2 regions of the Streptomyces sp. SD31 genome follow, and region 1 is predicted to be linked to the other one. Evidence: predicted binding sites of a transcription regulator. Region 1 holds the regulator's gene; the other holds the start of a gene.

The links. The regulator HspR, encoded in region 1, represses chaperone genes until heat shock. The targets are predictions, from matches to a motif close to TTGAGNNNNNNNNNCTCAA.
Region 2: lon (endopeptidase La) is a predicted target of HspR. The motif match lies at 8,976-8,994, and genes of this name have one in related genera.

Annotation. Positions count from the first base shown of each region.
Region 1 covers NZ_JBQHCX010000001.1:611,576-622,497, reverse strand. Annotated here, with positions in the region: gene ACTMVF_RS02795 (sugar ABC transporter substrate-binding protein) at 1-148, opposite strand, end outside; gene ACTMVF_RS02790 (PA14 domain-containing protein) at 451-2,199, shown strand; gene ACTMVF_RS02785 (hypothetical protein) at 2,261-2,809, shown strand; gene ACTMVF_RS02780 (NAD(P)H-binding protein) at 3,125-3,958, opposite strand; gene ACTMVF_RS02775 (heat shock protein transcriptional repressor HspR) at 4,074-4,526, opposite strand; gene dnaJ (molecular chaperone DnaJ) at 4,532-5,713, opposite strand; gene grpE (nucleotide exchange factor GrpE) at 5,756-6,412, opposite strand; gene dnaK (molecular chaperone DnaK) at 6,412-8,259, opposite strand; gene ACTMVF_RS02755 (MraY family glycosyltransferase) at 8,354-9,418, opposite strand; gene ACTMVF_RS02750 ((Fe-S)-binding protein) at 9,638-10,922, shown strand, end outside.
Region 2 covers NZ_JBQHCX010000013.1:93,432-104,353, reverse strand. Annotated here, with positions in the region: gene ACTMVF_RS26945 (protein phosphatase 2C domain-containing protein) at 1-508, shown strand, start outside; gene ACTMVF_RS26940 (tetratricopeptide repeat protein) at 514-4,668, opposite strand; gene ACTMVF_RS26935 (MarR family winged helix-turn-helix transcriptional regulator) at 4,871-5,383, opposite strand; gene ACTMVF_RS26930 (lysozyme) at 5,623-6,462, shown strand; gene lon (endopeptidase La) at 6,539-8,953, opposite strand; gene ACTMVF_RS26920 (rhomboid-like protein) at 9,634-10,641, opposite strand; gene ACTMVF_RS26915 (spermidine synthase) at 10,809-10,922, shown strand, end outside.

The DNA.
Region 1 (10,922 bases):
GCAGCAACCCCACGGTGATGTCGTTGCCCTTGGTCGGGCTCGCCTCAGTGCTGTCCCCGGTGACGCCCAGTGCCCCGCACGCGGCCAGCGAAAGGGTCATCGTCGACGCGGCGGCCACGGCTGTGGCGGTACGGCGCAGGGGGCGCATGGAACGCATAGAGGAGCTCACTTCTGGTGCCTTCGGGACACGGACGCGCCATTGCGCCCAGATGTCTGAAAAGACAACGCGGCGACGGCCCCCAGCGTCAAGCGGAACTACTTAACGAGTGCGCAACACCACGCTCAGCTGCGCATGTGAAGGCAACACGGAACGTCTCCAAACGCCCATTACACACCCTCCACCGAACCTTGGTCGAAGAGTCGACCAAGACCGTACAACCAAAGCCATTCCTCGCGAGTCGTGATCTGGACAACCCCCAACCAATGTTCCGCACTCGACCAGAGGATCGAATGAACCCAGCCAGACGCACGACCGCCGCAGCCGCGACGACGGTCGTGCTCGCCACCGCGGGCACCCTGCTCGCGACGACCCCCGCGTCCGCCGCCGTGACCTGCGCCTCGCCCGTCTTCAAACGGCAGTTCTTCGCGAATACGACCCTTTCGGGCACCGCGAAGAAGACGGACTGCGACAGCGCCATCGACCAGACCTGGAGCGGGGCCCCCGCCACCGGTCTGCCGAAGGACAACTTCTCCGTCCGCTGGACCGTGACACGGGACTTCGGCTCCGGCGGCCCGTTCTCCTTCGCCGCCTCCGCACAGGACGGCATCCGCGTCTACCTCGACGGCGTCCGCAAGATCGACCTGTGGAAGAACGTGTCGACGACGGTGAGCAAGACGGTCAACGTCACCATCCCGTCCGGCAAGCACACCCTGCGCGTCGACTTCGCCAACTGGACCGGCACAGCCACCGTCAAGTTCGGCTACACGCCCCGCACTTCGGCATCCGTCGACACGGTCAAGCCCCTGGCCCCGACCGGGACTTCGGTGGCGTACGACCCGACGACCGGCAAGGCCAAGCTCACCTGGGCGAAGAACAAGGAGATGGACCTCGCGGGGTACCGGGTCTTCCGCCGCCTCAAGGGCGCTGCCTTCCCCGGCACACCCCTCGCGACCACCACGACCTCCACCACCACCTACACCGACGCCACCCTCCCGGTCACCGGCGACACCTACTACTACGAGATCCGCGCCTACGACAAAGCCGGCAACGTCTCGACCGGTACCGCGGACCAGGCCGTCACCACCGCCGACCGGACCGCACCCGGCGTGCCCACCATCACGAGCGCGACGGGCGAGGTGACCCCGACCGGGGGTACGGGCGGACTGCTGGTCGGCTGGGACGCGGTCGCGGACGCGGCGACGTACCGCGTCTTCCGGGCGGCGAGCGAGAACGGCACGTACGCCGAGGTCGCGAGCACGGACCAGCTCTCCTACCTGGACACCTCGGCCGTCGAGGGCACCGTGTACTACTACCGGGTGTCGGCCGTCGACGCGGCGGGCAACGAATCCGCCCTCACCGAGCCCCAGCGGGGCAAGATCTGGGACAACGACCCCCCGCCGCTCGTCAGCGGGCTGAACGTCACCCCGACCGAGTACGGCTTCCAGCTGGACTGGGACAAGAGCCCGGCCGAGGATCTGCGGTACTACACGATCCACTGGGGCGAGCTGTGGGGCGACGAGGGCGAACAGGTCTGTGCCGGAAGCCTGGTGGACTACGTCTCCCCCGACGAGACCTCGTACGCGTACACCACGCTCCCTGACGGCGACGAGGTCTGCTTCTTCGTCGACGCCGTGGACGACGAGGGCAACTCCGCCATCAAGTGGAGCGACGATTCGGTCGAGGCCGTGCGGGTCACCGAGCTCGACATGACGCCGAGCGTGGCGACGCCCGAGGGCTCACCGCTGCGCCTGACGGTCACGGGCGCGGAGGGCGACGAGGGCAACCGCCTCGAGTGGTCCGGGCTCGGCGCGGGCGAGGAGGAGTCCGCCGACCCCGCGGAGAGCTTCCGTGTCTACCGGTGGAACCCGGCCTCCTCGGCGTACGAGAAGATCGCCGAACTCCCGGCCGGTGCCTTCACGTACTCCGACACGGGCGCGCGGCGCGGCACCACGTCCTACTACTGGGTGACCGGTGTGCAGGCCGACGGCACCGAGTCCGTACCCGCGGGCGACTGGACGGTCACGGCGCCCGCCGCCTGACCTGCCCCACCTGCCCCACCTGCCCCACCTGCCCCACCTGCCCCCTGCGAAGATCATCCGCATGACCGTGACTGAAACCCCCGTCGAGGACAGCCTGTTCGGCCCGCTGGCCGTCCGCCTGGACACCGAGCGGGGCGAAGTCGTCGTCGAGGGCGAGGCGCTACCGCGGATCGTGCTGAGCCGTGCCGCCGGCACCGAGACCGACGACCACATACCCGTCGGGACCCGGGACGGCGGCCGGCTCACCCTCACCGTCGACGGCGAGGAAGCCTCCGTGCACCCCGCCAAGGGCCGGCTGACCCGGCGTTCGTTCCGGGTCGACGTCCGGTATGCGGGCCACCTGTGGCGGCTGGTGCCCGACTCGTTGCCGGGGAGCCAGTTCCTGCGCGACGGGCGGCGGTTGGGGAACTTCTACTCCGAGGGCGACGGGCAAGTGGCGGCCGAGTGGCGACAGGATCCCGGGCCGGACACCGGGCCGGACACTGACCCGGACATCGCGCCGGACCCCACGGATGCCGCCCTGGGCTACGCCGTCGCCGCCGCGTTCGGCACGGGCGCGCAGCCGATGTGGATGCTGGTCGGCGATGCGATCGGTGAGCTGATTCCCTGACACCGGATACAGCCGAGGACGCCGCCCGCAGGACCGTACAACCAATCGGTGCCCCGGCCGGCCCTGTTCGGCGACGGTTGATCGCCGTCGTCGCCGAACAGACTGAAGGACCGCACCGACGCCGAGGACCCGCTGGCCATGCTCTGCATCGACATCCCGGACGGCGACCCGTCCGTCCCCACCGTCACCGCCACGGAGCTGAACATCGTCCCGGGCGAGCCGATCGGCCAGGACTTCGAGGCGGGCGGCCCGCGGTTCGCCCCCGCCGACGCCACCGCACCCCGCGTCTGCCGGGCGGCGACCTCCTCGACCGGCTCAGCTGAAGGCGGTGGCGTGCTCCGACACCCATTGGCGGAACGTCCTGGCCGGGGCACCGGCGATTCGGGAAACGGTGTCGCGCACCATGAGCAGTTCCGCGTTGACGGCGCCGCCCGTCACATCGAGCATCGCGTCGGCGGTCTCGTCGCCCAGGAGGGCGGCCAGGTCACGGTGGGCCTCCTCCCGGCTGATCTCGGCGAGCGCCACGTCCCGGCCCAGCACGTCCGCGAGGGCTTCCACCTGCTGCCGGGCGGTGATCCGCTGTGGGCCGGTCAGCGCGTACGTCCGCCCTCGATGGCCGGACTCGGTCAGCGCCACCCGTGCCACCGCCGCGATGTCCGCGGGGTGGATCGTGGGCAACCCGATGTCCGCATAAGGCGTACGGACCGCTCCGTGGTCACGGATCTCCTCGGCCCACCACAGGGCGTTCGAGGCGAACTGCGTCGGCCGCAGGATCGTCCACGCCATGCCGCTGCCCTTGAGCAGACGCTCGACGGCCAGGTTCTCCGCGGCCGGGCCCAGGTGCGGATGCGTCTGTGCGGTGATGGACGAGACCAGCACCACATGCTCCACGCCCGCCGCCCGGGCGGCTTCGAGGATCTCGGCGTCCGGGCCGAGTCGCGACACGAGGAACAGGGAGCGCACCCCCTCCAGCGCAGGCTTCAGTGAGGACGGCCGGCCGAGGTCACCCTCGACCGCCTCGACTCCTTCCGGGAACACGGCCCGCGCGGCATCCCGGGTGAGCCCTCCCAGCGGTCCGGCGTCGATCCCCCGGAGTTCCTTCACGAGGGCGCTGCCTATGTTTCCGGTGGCTCCGGTCACGAGAATCATGCGGGTGACATTAGGACCTCAACCAACCTTGAGGTCAAAGGTCGGAGGAGCCAAAAGGCCCTTGGCCCGCAGGTTCCGAGAGGAACCTGCGGGCCAAGGGCCTTTGACGTCGCCATCAGTCAGAGGTCTGCTGCCGCTTGGGCCGCCACACCACCAACGCGCTGGTCTGCTGCACTTCCTGATACGGCACCAGGTCCCGGCGGTACGACGCGTGCACCGCCGCCTCGCGCTGCTGCATCGCCGCCGCCGCGCCGTCCAGGGCCGACTGCAGTTCGGCGACCCGGGACTGGAGCGCGGCGACCTGGTTCTCCAGTTCGATGATGCGCTTGATGCCGGCCAGGTTGATGCCCTCGTCCTGCGACAACTGCTGGACGGTGCGCAGCAGTTCGATGTCGCGGGCCGAGTAGCGGCGCCCCCGGCCGGCGGTGCGGTCCGGAGACACCAGGCCCAGACGGTCGTACTGGCGCAGCGTCTGCGGGTGCAGGCCGGAGAGCTGGGCCGCCACCGAGATGACGTAGACCGGGGTTTCCTCGGTCAGTTCATACGGGTTGCGTCGACGACCGTCCATCTGACTCATGCTCCCTTCGCGGCCTGGAACAGCTCCGCCCGCGGGTCCTCGCCCGCGGTCGCCTCGCGATACGCCTCCAGTGCGTCACGAGCCTTCCCCGAAAGGTCCTTCGGGACACTCACCTCGACGGTGACCAGGAGGTCGCCGCGGGTGCCGTCCTTGCGGACCGCGCCCTTGCCCCGCGCCCGCATGGTGCGGCCGTTGGGTGTGCCGGGCGGCAGTTTCAGGGTGACCGGCGGTCCGCCCAGGGTGGGGACCCTGACCTCGCCGCCGAGGGCCGCCTCCGTGAAGGTCACGGGGACGGTCACCGTGAGGTTGTCGTCCTTGCGGCCGAACACCGGGTGCGCGGCGACATGCACGGTGACGTACAGGTCGCCGGACGGGCCGCCGCGTTCACCGGGTGCGCCCTTGCCGCGCAGACGGATGCGCTGGCCGTCGGAGACCCCGGCCGGGATGCGCACCTGCATGGTCCTGGACGACTTCGCCCGGCCGCTGCCCTTGCACTCCAGGCAGGGGTGCTCGGCCATCAGGCCGCGCCCCTTGCAGTCCGGGCAGGGGTCGGTGAGGGAGAAGCCGCCACCGGAGCCCCGCGCCACCTGGCCGGTGCCGACGCAGGTCGGGCACACCCGCGGTGTGCCGTTCTTGTCGCCGGTGCCGGCGCAGGCCTTGCAGGGAGACTGCGAGGACATCCGCAGCGGGACCGTCGCACCCTCGATCGCCTCGGTGAAGCTGAGGCTGACCTCGGTGTCGATGTCCTGGCCGCGCCTGGGCTGGGTACGGGTCGTACCCGTGCCACCGCGGTTGAACAGGCCCCCGAAGACGTCACCGAGTCCGCCGCCGAAGCCGCCGGCTCCCCCTTGCCCGCCCTGGGCGCCGCCTCCGAAGAGGTCGCCCAGGTCGAAGTTGAAGGAGCCGCCCGCGCCGCCCGGCCCCGGGCGGAAGCCGCCGTTGCCGAAGAGGGCGCGTGCCTCGTCGTACTCCTTGCGCTTCTTGGGGTCACCGAGGATGTCGTTCGCCTCGGAGATCTCCTTGAAGCGCTCCTCCGCCTTGGCGTTGCCCTTGTTGGCGTCCGGGTGGTACTCGCGGGCGAGCTTGCGGTACGCCTTCTTGATCTCGGCTTCGGTGGCGTCCTTGGGGACGCCGAGGACCTTGTAGAAGTCCTTCTCGATGAAGTCCTTGGTGCTCATCCTCGACGTACCCCCTTCCCGTAGTCCCTCGTCAATTCAACGTCAGCCCTCGTCCGGGCCACCGCTCTCCTTGTCGTCGCCCGCCTCGGTCGCCTCATCGGCCTTGACCGTCTGCGCGCCCGGCTGGGGCTCGGCGACGGCCACCCGCGCGGGGCGGATGGTGCGCTCGCCGATGCGATACCCCGGCTGGAGGATCGCGACGCAGGTCGTCTCGGTGACGTCCGGCGCGTAACTGTGCATCAGGGCCTCGTGGATCGTCGGGTCGAAGGGCTCGCCCTCCTTGCCGAACTGCTGCAGGCCCAGCTTCGCCGCGACGGTCTCCAGCGACTCCCCGACGGACTTGAATCCGCCGACGAGTTCGCCGTGTTCCCGTGCGCGCCCGATGTCGTCGAGCACGGGCAGGAGCTCGGTCAGGAGGTTCGCGATGGCGATCTCCTTGACCGTGATCCGGTCGCGCTCGACACGGCGGCGGTAGTTCTGGTACTCGGCCTGGAGCCGCTGGAGGTCCGCCGTGCGCTCACCGAGCGCCGTACGCACCTGGTCCAGCTGGGCCACCAGGCCCGCGTCTGCTGCTCCGTCCCCGGCCGGGGCCGCCCCCTCGCTGTTCGACGAGGTTGCGGCCTTCGACTCGGCGTCGTCAGGGGTCGCGCCGGAGGGGACGTCGGGCTTCTCCTCGAAGCCCGGGGTCTCCTCCGTCATTACGCGGCACCGTCCTTGCGCTCGTCGTCCACGATCTCGGCGTCGACGACGTCGTCGTCGGCGGCCTTGCCGCCCGCCGTGGCGCCCTCGGGGCCACCGGCGGCCTGCGCGCCCTGGGCGTCGGCGTACATGGCCTGGCCGACCTTCTGCGAGACCGCGGCGACCTTCTCGGTGGCCGTGCGGATCTCGGCGGTGTCCTCGCCCTTGAGCGCGGTCTTCAGCTCCTCGACGGCGGCCTCGACCTCGGTCTTGACCTCGCCGGGGACCTTGTCCTCGTTGTCCTTGAGGAACTTCTCCGTCTGGTAGACGAGCTGCTCGCCCTGGTTGCGGGTCTCGGCGGCCTCGCGGCGGCGGTGGTCCTCCTCCGCGTACTGCTCGGCCTCCTGGCGCATCCGGTCGACCTCGTCCTTCGGCAGCGAGGAGCCGCCGGTGACGGTCATCTTCTGCTCCTTGCCCGTGCCCAGGTCCTTGGCGGTCACGTGCATGATGCCGTTGGCGTCGATGTCGAAGGACACCTCGATCTGCGGGACACCGCGCGGCGCCGGCGGCAGACCGGTCAGCTCGAACATCCCGAGCTTCTTGTTGTACGCCGCGATCTCGCGCTCGCCCTGGTAGACCTGGATCTGCACGGACGGCTGGTTGTCCTCGGCCGTCGTGAAGATCTCGGACCGCTTGGTCGGGATCGTGGTGTTGCGCTCGATGAGCTTGGTCATGATGCCGCCCTTGGTCTCGATACCGAGGGACAGCGGGGTCACGTCGAGGAGCAGGACGTCCTTGACCTCACCCTTGAGGACACCGGCCTGGAGCGAGGCGCCGATGGCGACGACCTCGTCCGGGTTCACGCCCTTGTTGGCCTCCTTGCCGCCGGTCAGCTCCTTGACGAGCTCGGCGACGGCGGGCATACGGGTGGAGCCACCGACGAGGACGACGTGGTCGATCTCGTTGATGGAGACGCCGGCGTCCTTCATGACGTTGAAGAACGGGGTCTTGCAGCGCTCCAGCAGGTCCGCGGTCAGCTGCTGGAACTGAGCCCGGGTGAGCTTCTCGTCCAGGTGCAGCGGGCCCTCGGCAGAGGCGGTGATGTAGGGCAGGTTGATCGAGGTCTCGGTGGAGGAGGACAGCTCGATCTTGGCCTTCTCGGCGGCCTCGCGGAGGCGCTGGAGGGCCATCTTGTCCTTGGCGAGGTCCACGCCGTGACCGGACTTGAACTGCTGCACCAGGTAGTCGACGACGCGCTGGTCCCAGTCGTCACCACCGAGGTGGTTGTCACCGTTGGTGGCCTTCACCTCGACGACGCCGTCGCCGATCTCCAGCAGGGACACGTCGAAGGTGCCGCCACCGAGGTCGAAGACGAGGATCGTCTGGTCGTCCTTGTCGAGACCGTACGCGAGCGCGGCCGCGGTGGGCTCGTTGACGATGCGCAGGACGTTCAGACCGGCGATCTCGCCGGCCTCCTTCGTCGCCTGGCGCTCGGAGTCGTTGAAGTACGCCGGGACGGTGATGACCGCGTCGGTCACCTTCTCGCCCAGGTAGGACTCGGCGTCCCGCTTCAGCTTCTGGAGGATGAAGGCGGAGATCTGCTGCGGGTTGAAGGGCTTCCCGTCGAGCTCCATCTTCCAGTCGGTGCCCATGTGACGCTTCACGGACCGGATGGTCCGGTCGACGTTCGTGACCGCCTGACGCTTGGCGACCTCGCCGACGAGCACCTCACCGTTCTTGGCGAAGGCGACGACGGAAGGCGTGGTCCTGGCGCCCTCGGCGTTGGTGATGACGGTGGGCTCGCCGCCCTCCAGAACGCTGACGACGGAGTTAGTCGTGCCCAGGTCGATGCCGACCGCACGTGCCATGGTTGATTCCTCCAGCTGACTTGAGTGGAACGGACTCAAGTGTGCATGACGGCCCCGCCCCGGTCAACAGAGCTGAGTCGACCCCACTCAACTCTTATCCGTTCCTTACACGCAACTGGGCTCTGACCTGCGTAGATGTGGCCTGAGCAGGCGGCCGCACAGCACCCCCCAGGGGAAAAGAGGGTTGACGACGAGGCGCGTAGGGCTTGACCAGCAGCAGTCCGAATACGGCGATGAGGGCACCCACCCCCACCCAGAACACTCCCGACTCGGCAAGCCATCCCATGTGCACGAGAACGGCGACGAGTACCCCGGAGAAGGCCGCCACACCCAGGACGACGGTCGCGGCCGGCGGGGTGAGGCCGAGCCGGCGCAGGCGATGGGCGAGATGGTCGGGGCCGCCCCGCAGCAGCGGCCGCCCGGCCAGCCGGCGGGACAGCGCCACCAGGAGGACGTCGGCGGTGGCGAGCGCGGTGAGCGCGTAGAGCACACCCATGCTCGACACCGGCTCGTGCCCGGTACGGGTCATCACGGCCGTCGACGCCAGCACGAACCCGACGAACAGGGATCCGCACGCCCCGAGCCCGACCCGGGCGGGGTGCCAGTTGTGCATGAGGAAACCGGTCAGGGCGGCGGCCAGCACGCTCAGCAGCACGGCCAGTTCGTCCATCACCTCGGCCGCCGCCAGCAGCCCGACGCCGAACGCGGTGACGACCCCGACGGTGCCGGCCAGCCCGTCCGCATGGTCGAGCGCCTTGAAGCCGACGGCGACGAGAACGATCCAGCCGACGGCCGGCACCCCCAGCAGGAAGCCCGTCTCGCCGTACGGCACCACGCAGGCCGCCGCCACGGCCGTACCGCCGGCCAGGAACCGCGCCTTCACCCGCCGCACGTCGGCGACCAGCCCGAGCACGGCGACGGCGCCCGCGGCCATCAGCAGCCGCTCGATCTCGGGGCCCAGCGGGGCGAAGCCCGTCCACTCCCCCGCGGCGACGACCAGGCAGGTCACGAGCACGACACCGGCACCGCCGAGCAACGGCAGCGGCCGCTGACGACGACGATCGACGATGCCGAGGCGCAGGGCGGGCAGCCGGAGCAGCGCCGCGAGGAAGGCGGCGAGAAGGAGAGAGGTGGTGGCTGCTGCGATCCCGTAAAGCACGGGGCTAGGTTAGTGCCGTATATACCATTTCGGGATGAATAACACGATCGGTTCTTAAGGCAACCCTCAGCGACTCACATCACTCCACACCTGGCTACAGTGCGGCGGAGGATGCGGGTAGTCTCAGACAGACTGAATAAGTTACCGCTTAGTAATGTCCTCTCAGTAATGTCGAGGGACCCCCTCGAACCACCCCTCGCAGGCCCGAGGAGCCCCGAAATGCAACTCGCCGCGATCATCGTGTCGCTGGTGCTGACCGTGGTCGGCGTTGCGCTGCTCGCACGCGCCATCGGCCAGTTCGTCCGGTACTTCAAGCTCGGCCAGCCCGTGCCCGCCGGCACCCGGACCGACAACCCCTACCAGCGCAGTGTGACCCTGGTGCGGGAGTTCCTCGGCCACACCCGGATGAACCGGTGGGGCATCGTCGGCTTCGCCCACTGGTTCGTGGCGGTCGGCTTCCTGACGCTGCCGCCGACGATCATCACCGCGTACGGCCAGCTGTTCGAGGCCGACTGGACGCTGCCGGTCATCGGCGGCTTCCTGCCGTACGAGCTGTACATCGAGTTCATCGCAGCGATGACCACCCTCGGCATCGTCACGCTGATGGTGATCCGTCTGCTGAGCCTGCCCTCGCGCGCGGGCCGAAAGTCGCGGTTCGCGGGCTCGAAGATGGGCCAGGCGTACTTCGTCGAGTACGTCATCTTCACCATCGGCCTCGCCATCTACGTCCTGCGCGGGCTCGAGGGCGCGCTGCACCACGTGGACCACTTCGAGGCCGCGTACTTCGCCTCGTACCCGCTGGTCCTCGCCTTCAAGGGCCTGAGCGTCGCCACGCTGCAGAACCTCGTCTACCTGTTCGCGATGATCAAGCTGAGCACGACGATGATCTGGATGATCACGGTCTCGCTCAACACCAACATGGGCGTGGCCTGGCACCGCTTCCTGGGCTTCCCGAACATCTGGTTCAAGCGCAACGCGACGGGTGAGACGGCCCTCGGCGCCCTCCAGCCGATGACGTCCGGCGGCAAGCCGATCGACTTCACCGACCCCGGCGAGGACGACGTCTTCGGTGTCTCCCAGGTCGAGCAGTTCTCCTGGAAGGGCCTGCTGGACTTCTCCACCTGCACCGAGTGCGGCCGCTGCCAGTCGCAGTGCCCCGCCTGGAACACGGGCAAGCCGCTCTCCCCCAAGCTCCTGATCATGTCGCTGCGCGACCACGCGCACGCCAAGGCCCCGTATCTGCTGGCCGGCGGCGGCAAGACCATGGAGGGCGAGGAGAAGGCCTCCGAGGAGCAGCTCAAGGACGTCCCCGCGGCCGCCCTCGCGGAGGCCGAGCGCCCGCTGATCGGCACCGTCGAGGAGAACGGCGTCATCGACCCGGACGTCCTGTGGTCCTGCACCACCTGCGGCGCCTGCGTCGAGCAGTGCCCGGTGGACATCGAGCACATCGACCACATCGTCGACATGCGCCGCTACCAGGTGATGATCGAGTCCGCGTTCCCGT
Region 2 (10,922 bases), on a different contig from region 1:
TGACCTTTCTCACCCACGCACCCCACAGGCAACGGTGGTTCTGGCGCGGTGGTCGGCGCATGCGGTGGAGTACCTGATCCTGTCGGACTCGGCCCTGCTGGTGGAGTCCCCGGACGGCGCGATCACGCCCTACCTGGACGACCGCCTGTCCCGCCTCCCCCGCGCGTCCCTGGCCACGGACGCCATGATCGACGCCCACATCCGCAACAAGGAGGGCGGCTTCTTCACGGCCGCCGCGGATCCGTCGGTGGCGGGGCGGGCGGTGACGGGGGTGCTGGCTCGGGGGGAGGTGCGGGCGCTGGCCGCGCTGACCGATGGGGCGACCCGGTGGGTGGAGAAGTTCCGGGAGGGCGACTGGGGGGACTGCTATCGACTCCTGCGGAAGGAGGGGGCGCGGGAGTTGGTGGATCGGGTGCGGGGGTTGGAGCGGGGTGACGCGGAGGAGCGTACGTATCTGGGGCGGAGTAAGACGCATGATGATGCGACGGTGGTGTTTGCGGAGTTGTGAGCCACCTATTCCGGGGGCGACTCGTCCTCATCGGCGCTCTCGGGCGACGGAAGCGTTACCGACATGACCGCTTGTGCGTTCTTCTCGGCCAGGTGAGCGCGGAGCTTGTTCTCGAAGGCATCGTCACCCACAAGGGCTCTCTGTCTTTTGAGCCAGTAAATGTCCGTACCGACCGAGACTCCCATCTCCAGACGTAGAGCGAGCGCCTGAAGGTTGAGGGGAATGCCTTGAGCCGGCTGATTCAGCTTTGTTCGCAATATGCCAAGTTGACTGATGGTGGCGGCGATGCCGGCTCGGTCACCGATTCCCTCACTGATGGCCAGCGACTTGAGGTAGTAGCCCTCGGCCACCCCATAATCCTCACGCATTTCAGCAACGATGCCGAGATGGTGGTAACTGGCACCGATCCCAGCCCGGTTGCCGCGTTCCTGACTGATGGCGAGCGAACTGTTGTGGCACTCTTCGGCAAGGTCATAATCACCTCGATATTCCGCTACGCCACCGAGTTGATGATAGCTGGTGGCAACGCCCACTCGATCGCCAAGGTCCTCACTGATGGCCAGTGACTTCCGGTAATATTCCTCGGCTACGTCATACTCTCCCCGCATTTCCGCAACCGACCCGAGTTGGTGGTATCCGGCACCGATCCCAGCCCGGTCACCGCGCCCTTTCTTGATGGCCAGCGATTTTCGACAGAGCTCTTCAGCTTTGCCATAATCTTCCCGCCTCACTGCGAGGATGCTGAGTTGGTGATATGCGAGGGAAATGCCGGCTCGATCGCCGCGTTTCTCACTGATGGCGAGCGAATTTCGGTAGTACTCTTCGGCCGTACCATATTCCCCCCGCGCATCCGCGATCGTGCCCAGCTCGTGGAGGAAGCCGGCAGCGGCCCGGGAGCCGGCGGGATTCCAGGAGAGACTTTCCTTGAGTAGCCGCTCTTCCCAGTCCCACGCACCCCAAGTGTGCAATTGCAGGCACACATGGAGGGTGACAGCGTTCGCCTGATCGAGGTCATCGGCCTGGTAATGATGATGGCGGGCTTCAATGACGTCGATGATGGCGGCGGCCTTCTCCTGCGGCCATACCTCGGCGCGCCACCGCCAGTAGGCAGCAGCCCGGCGATGAGCCGCTGTGAGGACATCAGGGGCGCTCCGGTTCCGGAGGGCGTCACCGGTCCAGCGGTGGACCAGCAATCCGCTGGGCCGACTGCCCGGCTCGTCCTGCGACGTCGGCGCGGGGGAGACCAGACCCAGTTCCAGCAGAAGACGCAGGGCTCCCTCGGCATCGTCGTCGAGTGCGACCGGAGGCCGGGCCAGCTCCCTGAGATCGTGTCCGTACTGGGCCAATACCCCCGTAGGAAGACCCCAGCCTTCCTCCGCCACGGCTCCCTCGGCCTCGGCTTCCCCGATCTGTTGGCTCAGTGTCCGGAGCCGTTCCAGCAACGCCGGATCAACCTCCGGTGCCGAGGTCAGGTCGGACAGTTGCCAGGCCGCCCCCGTCCGGTCGACCGGCGCGCGATAGACGGCAAGCCCGTCCAGCAGCGACCGCGCCCCCGGCACACCGTCCAACTGCCCCAGCAGCGTGTCGAGCAGCACGTCGTCCACCGCCAGCGTGACGGTCTCGGCCAACGCCTTGTCCAGGTCACCGGCGATCCCGGCCAGCCACCGCTCCGGGTTACGGATGCCGCGTCGCTCCAGTGCCTCCTCCATGCGCTCGGCGATGTCGGGGAACCGTGCCTCGCCACCGCGCAGCAACGCGTCCAGGTACTCCAGTGCCCGCGGATGCCCGCCGACATCGGCGTAGGCGCGTTGGAGGTCCTCCTTGCCGAGGGTGTCCAGGCCGGGCAGCCGCCAGATCAGCTTGCGGGTTTCGGCAAGCGACAGCGGGCCGAGGTGATGCATCGTCAGGCGTCGGTGCATCCGGTTCGGCAGGCTGAACGGATACCGGCTGGTGACCAGCAGTCGAGCGCGAGGCGCGGCAGCCGCCCAGGCGGCCAGCAAGTCCGCCAGGTCGGGATCGGCCGGCTGCCAACCCCCGTCGGACTGGACCAGGAGGTCCTCGGCGTTGTCCAGCACGAGCAGGACCGGCAGCCGTGGCAGGACGACCTGCTGGATCAGTTCCCACCGTTCCCGCCACGACGGCGTGGCATCGGCGAGCATGGCCGCCACCCGGCGCAGCATGTCGTCCTCGGCAAGCCCGGCGGACACGCAGCGCACGACGAGACGTTTGCGCAGGGTCTCCAGCACCGAGTCGACCGTCGGGGCCGTAGCGGCCGGGACGGGCACCACCAACCCCGCTTCGGGCCCCAGATGGTGCAGCAACTCCGCGGTGAGCGTCGACTTGCCGACGCCGCCGATCCCGTGGATCAGCACGCCGCCCCGGTCGGAGTCACGCAACACGCCCAGCAGCTGCCGCAACTCCGCCCGACGCCCCACGAACTCGCCGACCTTGCGCACCACCATCCCCTCTTCCAGCACCCTCTCGGGCATCGGTGCCACTCGCTCGACGCCTTGCCCGGCGTCGAACAGCGGCAGGGGCGGCCCCGCGAGGAAAAGGGACGGAGTGGACCACTCGGGCCAGGCGCCCCTCGGATCGCCGGCCGGGAGCTGCTGCCGTGCGGCCTCCAGCCGTCGCCGCGCCCGCGAAAGCGCGGCCAGCGGGACGGGATGCTCCGCCCGGGCCAGATCCTCGTACACGAGGGCGGCCAGCTCGGTGGCGTACCGGTCGGTGACCGCCTCGGTCATGGCCAGCACGCTCGGAACCCCTCGGCCCAGAAGCTCCCGCGCCAGTCCCGCACGAGCCTCGGCGGCGGCGTCACCGGCATCGGCCTGTGGTGCCTGTGCCGTGGAACAGCCGGACAGAACCACCAACGGCACCCCACGTCCCGGCGGCAGCACGTCATCCATGAACCGCCGGGCGTCCACCTTGTCCAGCCCGCCGTCATCCTTCTCCAGGAACAGCACCCCCGGGGCGGCATGGCACGACAGATGCAGTACGTGGAACCGCTCCTCCTCCAGAGCGGCGCGAATCTCGGCGACACTCCCCCAGTTCAGTACCCGGACATACGCCCCCTGCTTGGTCCGCGCGGAGCCCACCGCGTCCAGAATGCGCGCCAACTCCCGCTCGTAATCGAGCAGTTCACCGGCGCCCGCCTCCGGACTCGCCACCACGGCAAGAATCCGCAGCGGCCCCGGGATCGGCATCGCCACCGGCGGGGTCTCCCGCCGTACCTTGCGGTACAGGTCGACGCGCTCGGACAGCACCAGCGGCCCCGGCGCACCGGGCACCACCAGGCTCTCCCAGGGCAGATCCCGCCACTCGGCCGCGTCGACGCTCAGCCCGATCCGCAGCGGAGCATTGCAGTCGCGAGCCAACGCCGCCTCGCGCCGCAACGCGGCCCCCACCTCCCCGTTCACGAACCGCTCGCCCAGGGTCCGGCCGACGGCGGCCAAGGCACCGTTCACGCCACCGGAGATCACCGGCGAGTCCGTCGTGGGCGCGGTCCGGGTCACGTGATCCCCGCGCACTCGCTCCCGCGCACGCTGCAACGCCCGAACCCGCTCATCCAACCGGCGGTCCAGCTCGGCCGCCGCACGCCCGTCATCCGCGCCGAGCGGAGCGCCGGACACCTCGGCTCCCTCGGTCGAGAACACCACCGCCCCCGCTCCGACCCGTAACTCCGCGTGGATGGGCCCGTCCGGCCGGTACTCCAGGCCCTGCGGCGGGACCACCGCACCCGTGGCCGCCGGCCGCTCCGAGTCCGCCAACCCCCGTACGGCCCGCACGAGTTGCCGTACCTTCGCCTCGTACTGGTCCGGCGCCGCCACCGTACGAAAGTCGACGAACAGCCGTGACGCGATGAAGGGCGGAACGGTCGCCACATCGCCCCAGAGGACCGGGATCACCCGCTGCCGCCCGGCCGTCGAAGCCGTCATGGCCGCCGCGAACTCCTCGTTGCACCACTCGGAGGCGATCCACAGCGGAGTCACCACGGCCACCAGAGCTTCCGCGTGTGCCAAGCCCTCCTGCAACCGCGTGGCCACCCGCTGCCCGGCAGCCAGTTCCCACCGGTCGAACCACACCCTCAGCCCGAGCCGCTCAAGGTTCTCCGCCAGGGCGACGGGCCAATCACCGTCCCTGAAGGCGTAGGAGAAGAACACATCGAATCGCTCGGCCCTTGATCCGGCCCCTGATCCGGCCGCAGACCCGGCCCCGACCCCGGCTCCGTCCACACCGCACCCCCGTACGCAGCACCCCCGGAGCCGGCGCCCAGACAGCTACCCCGAGGTTGAGGAAATGCAAGGATGCCAGGGCTCACCGCCCGTGACAGCCATAACAGCCCATTTCCCCGCGACCGTCGCCTTACTTCTCCATCCCCCGGTTCAACTGATTCAGCAACCGAGCCAGCTCCGCCACCTCACCCCGATCCCAGTGGGACAGCTGCGCGACATAGCGAGCCCGGCGGGCCTCCCGCACCTTCGCGACCCGACCGCGCCCCTCCTCCGTGAGGTGCACCAGCCAGGCCCGCCCGTCGGCGGGGTCCGGCTCGCGGGCGACCAGGCCCAGGTCCTCCAGGGCGCGCAGCTGGCGGGACATCGTGGCCTTGCCGACGCCGATGTACGCGGCGAGTTCCGTGGCCCGCATGCGGCCGGACTCGTCCAGTCGGACCAGCAACCCGTACGCCGCGGACTCCAGGTCGGGATGGACCTCGCGAGCCATCTCGCCCTGCTTGGCCCTGGCGCGCCGGAAGAGGACGGTCAACTCGCGTTCCAGGTCGAGGAATTCGGGCTGGTCCATACCGCCGCCGGACACTCCCCCAGCGGGGCCACCCCCAGGTTCGACTCTCCGCCCGTCGCCGTTTCCGTCTTCGTGCACGTCAGCCCCTGCCTCGATTTCCCGGTCCGGAAAACTTCCGTCACCCGCCGTCATTGCCGCAGCTCCGCCAGTATTTCGCAGGCGTAGACCAACGGCAGCCTCCGGACCCCTTCCACCTGCCGAGGCCCTCACCCACCGCGGCCCGACCGGAGCCGCCCAGCCCTCCCCCATCACCCGACCGCAGTCACGCCCCCGGCCCGTTTTCCCACCGAGCGTCACCGAGCCGTCGGAGGCACGCTATGCCCGTGCTCAGATCCGAACTACTCCGCTCCCGGCACCCCCGCCTCGCCGGCTTCCTGCTCGCCGTCGTCCTCTCCCTCCTCCTCTCCCTCCTCGCCGTCCAGCCCCCTCCCGCATCCGCCGACGACGACCCGCCGCGCGGCTCCGCCCACATGGGCATGGGCGTCGCAGTACACGACGGGGTGCACGACGGCCCCGCCCAGACCCTGGCCGCTCAGACGGAAGGCGTGGACGTCTCCAGCCACCAGGGCGACGTCGACTGGCCGAAGCTGTGGGGCAGCGGGGTCAAGTGGGCCTATGTGAAGGCCACCGAGGGGACGTACTACAGGAACCCCTACTTCGCCCAGCAGTACGACGGCTCCCACGACGTCGGCATGATCCGCGGGGCGTACCACTTCGCCACCCCGGACACCACCAATGGAGCAACCCAGGCCGACTATTTCATCGATCGCGGCGGCGGCTGGTCCCGGGACGGCAGGACCTTGCCCGGCGTCCTCGACATCGAGTGGAATCCTTACGGAGACGCCTGCTACGGCAAGACACCGAGCGCGATGGTCACCTGGATCCGCGACTTCCTGAACCGGTACCGGGCCCGCACCGGCCGCGGCCCCGTCATCTACACGGCCACCAGCTGGTGGAAACAGTGCACCGGCAACCACAGCGGCTTCGCCTCCGTCAACCCGCTGTGGATCGCCCGGTACGCGACGGCGGTGGGCGAACTGCCGGCGGGTTGGAAGTACTACACGATGTGGCAGTACACGTCCTCCGGGCCGACCGTCGGTGACCACAACAGGTTCAACGGCGCGCTGGATCGGGTGAAGGCGTTGGCCAACGGCTAGTCCGACGCGCGCCCCACGGCGAAGGCCCGGTCTCCCTCACGGGAAACCCGGGCCTTGCCTTTTCCGGTCACGTCCGTCACGCCGCGACCGGAACCTCCGGCGCCACGCCGCTGGTGGCCGGCGACAGCGCCAGCTCCAGGACCTGGCGGACGTCCGTCACGGCATGGACGTCGAGCTTGTCCAGCACCTCGGCGGGGACGTCGTCCAGGTCGGGCTCGTTGCGCTTGGGGATGATCACGGTCGTGATGCCCGCCCGGTGGGCCGCCAGCAGCTTCTGCTTCACGCCGCCGATGGGCAGGACCCGCCCGGTCAGGGAGAGTTCGCCCGTCATCGCCACGTCCGTGCGGACCAGCCGTCCGCTGAGCAGCGACGCCAGCGCCGTCGTCATCGTGATGCCCGCGCTCGGGCCGTCCTTGGGCACCGCGCCCGCCGGGAAGTGGATGTGCACGCCCCGGTCCTTCAGGTCGGCGACGGGCAGCTCCAGTTCGGCGCCGTGCGAGCGGAGGAAGGACAGGGCGATCTGTGCGCTCTCCTTCATGACGTCACCCAGTTGGCCCGTCAGGGTCAGGCCCGCCGCGCCCGTCTCCGCATCCGCCAGCGACGCCTCGACGAACAGCACGTCGCCGCCCGCGCCGGTCACCGCGAGCCCCGTCGCCACGCCCGGCACGGCCGTACGGCGCTCCGCCGGGTCCTGGGCGGACTCGGGCACGTGGTGCGGCCGGCCGATCAGACCGCGCAGGTCACCGTCCATGATCGTGAACGGCAGCTTCCGCTCACCCAGTTCGTGCTGCGCCGCGACCTTGCGGAGCAGCCGCGCGATCGAGCGCTCCAGGTTGCGGACGCCCGCCTCGCGCGTGTACTCGCCGGCGAGCTTGCGCAGTGCGCTCTCGTCGAGCGTCACCTCGTCCTTCTCCAGGCCCGCCCGCTCCAGTTGGCGCGGGAGCAGGTGGTCGCGGGCGATGACGATCTTCTCGTCCTCGGTGTAGCCGTCGAGGCGGACCAGCTCCATACGGTCGAGCAGGGCCTCGGGGATGGCCTCCAGGACGTTGGCGGTGGCGAGGAAGACCACGTCCGACAGGTCCAGTTCCACTTCCAGGTAGTGGTCCCGGAAGGTGTGGTTCTGGGCCGGGTCCAGGACCTCCAGGAGCGCGGCCGCGGGGTCGCCGCGGAAGTCCGAGCCCACCTTGTCGATCTCATCGAGGAGGACCACCGGGTTCATCGATCCGGCCTCCTTGATCGCGCGCACGATACGGCCGGGCAGCGCGCCCACGTACGTACGGCGGTGGCCGCGGATCTCGGCCTCGTCGCGGACGCCGCCGAGGGCGACCCGGACGAACTTGCGGCCCATGGCGTGGGCGACGGACTCGCCGAGCGAGGTCTTGCCGACGCCGGGCGGGCCGACCAGGGCCAGTACGGCACCGCCGCGCCGGCCGCCGACGACACCGAGGCCGCGGTCGGTACGGCGCTTGCGCACCGCCAGGTACTCGGTGATCCGCTCCTTCACGTCCTCCAGACCGGCGTGCTCGGCATCCAGCACACTCTTCGCGCCCTGGATGTCGTACGCGTCCTCGGTCCGCTCGTTCCAGGGCAGTTCGAGGACGGTGTCGAGCCACGTGCGGATCCACGATCCCTCGGGCGACTGGTCGCTGGACCGCTCCAGCTTGTCGACCTCCTTGAGCGCCGCCTCGCGGACCTTCTCCGGCAGGTCGGCGGCCTCCACGCGGGCGCGGTAGTCGTCGGACTCCTCGCCCTCCTGCTCGCCGTTCAGCTCGCGCAGTTCCTTGCGGACGGCCTCCAGCTGACGGCGCAGCAGGAACTCGCGCTGCTGCTTGTCGACGCCCTCCTGGACGTCCTTGGCGATGGTCTCGGCGACGTCCTGCTCGGCGAGGTGGTCGCGCAGGTGCCGGGTGGCGAGCTTGAGGCGGGCGACCGGGTCGGCGGTCTCCAGGAGTTCCACCTTCTGTTCGGTGGACAGGAAGGGCGAGTAACCGGAGTTGTCGGCCAGGGCGGAGACGTCGTCGATGGCCTGGACGCGGTCGACGACCTGCCAGGCGCCGCGCTTGCGCAGCCAGGCGGTGGCAAGGGCCTTGTATTCCTTGACCAGTTCGGCGACCTGTCCGGGCAGCGGTTCGGGCACGCTCTCGTCGACCCGCGTCCCCTCGACCCACAGTGCCGCACCCGGTCCGGTCGTCCCGGCGCCGATCCGCACGCGGCCGCGACCGCGGATCAGGGCACCCGGGTCACCGTCGGCCAGCCGGCCGACCTGCTCGACGGTGCCGAGCACACCGGTGCTCGCGTACGTACCGTCGATGCGCGGCACCAGAAGCACCCGTGGCTTTCCGGATTGCGAGCGGGCGGCCGCCTGCGCGGCCTCCACGGCGGCGCGCACATCGGCGTCGTTCAAGTCCAGCGGGACCACCATTCCGGGCAGCACGACCTCATCGTCGAGCGGCAGCACAGGCAGGGTGAGCGGTGTGGACGTCGAAGCCATGATCTCCCCTTCGGCAGTCAAGTTGAGTTATGTCGACTCAATGCATGGGAGGGCTCGAATGTTCCCAGGCCTTCGTTCGCTGTCAGCGATCACCCGCGGGCGCCGACTGTGACCTCGGCTTTCACCCATAAACGGTTGCCGGGGGCCTGTTCCTTCCCCCACCGTCTCCCCGTGACGGACACCGCGACAGACACAGAGACCCTTCTCGCCGCCTACGACGACCAGATGCGCGGCGCACCCCCGAACCCGCCCGCAGGTGTGACGTACGAACAGGACGGTCCCCTGCTGCGGATCGTCGGCGGATTCCGGGGCCTCGTCAGCGGCCCGCGCTCGCTCGGCGTACGCGGCGCCGAGCTCGACCGGCTCATCGCCCGCCAGCGCGACTACTTCGCGGCACGCGGCGAGGCGGTGGAGTGGAAGACGCGGTCCCACGACGACCCGGCCGACCTCACCGACCGCCTGCACGAGGCCGGCTTCCTGCCCGAGGACGCCGTATCGCCGCGATGGAGTCGGTCGTGTGGGACGAGGACCGGAGCTGGCTCGCCGACGATCTCATCGGCCGTGTCGCGTCCGCCCCGGACGAGATCGCCGTGTACGTCGCCGAAGCGGACGGCCAAGTCGTCTCCGCGGCGTGGCTGGTGTTCCGCGCGGGGACCGGGTTCGCGAGCCTGTGGGGCGGGTCAACGTCGGCCGAGTGGCGCGGTCAGGACATCTACCGGGCGCTGGTCGCCACCCGCGCCGCCCTCGCCGTCGCGCGCAGGGTCGGCCACCTGCACGTCGACGCCTCCGACGACAGCGCGCCCATCCTGCGGCGGCTGGGCTTCGAGGCGGTGACGACGACCACGCCGTACGTGTGGTCGCCCGTGGCCGGCTGAAGCCGGGGCGTACCAGCGGCGCACCACCGGCCACAGCGCGATCCCGATGACCAGGGAGATCAGATGCCCCCAATTGGTCATCGGATCCGTGAGATTGAGCAGGCCCTGGACCAGCATCCCGCCGAACAGCACCAGCACCGGCCACCGCAGCCACGGCCGCAGCAGCCCGGCCAGCGCGCCGACGCTCGTGGCGACGCCGAAGCTGATGCCGTAGTCGAGGCGGTGCAGCGAGCTGTCGGGGAGGTGGCCGACCAGCACCGCGATCCCGACCGGGACCTCGGTCGCGAGGGTGGCCAGGACGTGCCCGAGCAGGAAGACGACGGCCGTGCGAGCGGCGCCGATACGCCGCTCCAGCGCGGTGAGCACGAGCAGGAAGCCGAGCGTGTACGGCGTCGTGATCCCGCCCGCGATCCACAGCGCGCTGGTGACCAGCACCAGCACGGGCGTCCGCACGAGGTGCGCCACATCGGTGCTGGAGCCCTGGTGCAGGGCGTGGACGAGGGCGGGATCGGCGTAGGTGGCGATCAGTGAGGTGACGGCCAGGACGGCGGCGTAGGCGCAGGTGACGGGCGTTGCGGTGGGGGTGGGGAGCAGACGCCAGGGGCGGAGGGCGGGGGTTCGGGGTGCGGTTGCCGCAGCAGTCGCGGCGGCCTCGGTGGCGCCGGTCGCCCCGGTCGCCTCGGCGATCTCCGGCGCCGGGGACGGCGCCGGAGCGGCGCTCAGTGGTCCGCGCTGGCGCGGCATCCCGTCCAGCAGCCCGGCCACCTCGGGCAGGCTCGCGTCGCCGGAAGGGCCAGTCACAGTTCGTTCCACGGTGAAGCGCTCCTTCCGTTTGCCCCACCCTCAGCCCGCCCCTCACCCATGTCTGTGACCAGCGCCACATGACAGCGGATTCTCAGCAACCTCTCAAGAAGATCCCGAGGTCACCCACTGGTGGTATTTCCCTCGGCCGTCCCCGCCCGACCTGCCAGGATGGCCGGATGCCCACTTCGTACGACATCCCCGAAGTCCTGGACCGTCGCGAAGGCCCGTACGGCGAGATCGTGTTGCGGCGGCACGGCGAACTGCTCCAGATCATCGCCAACGGCTGCTTT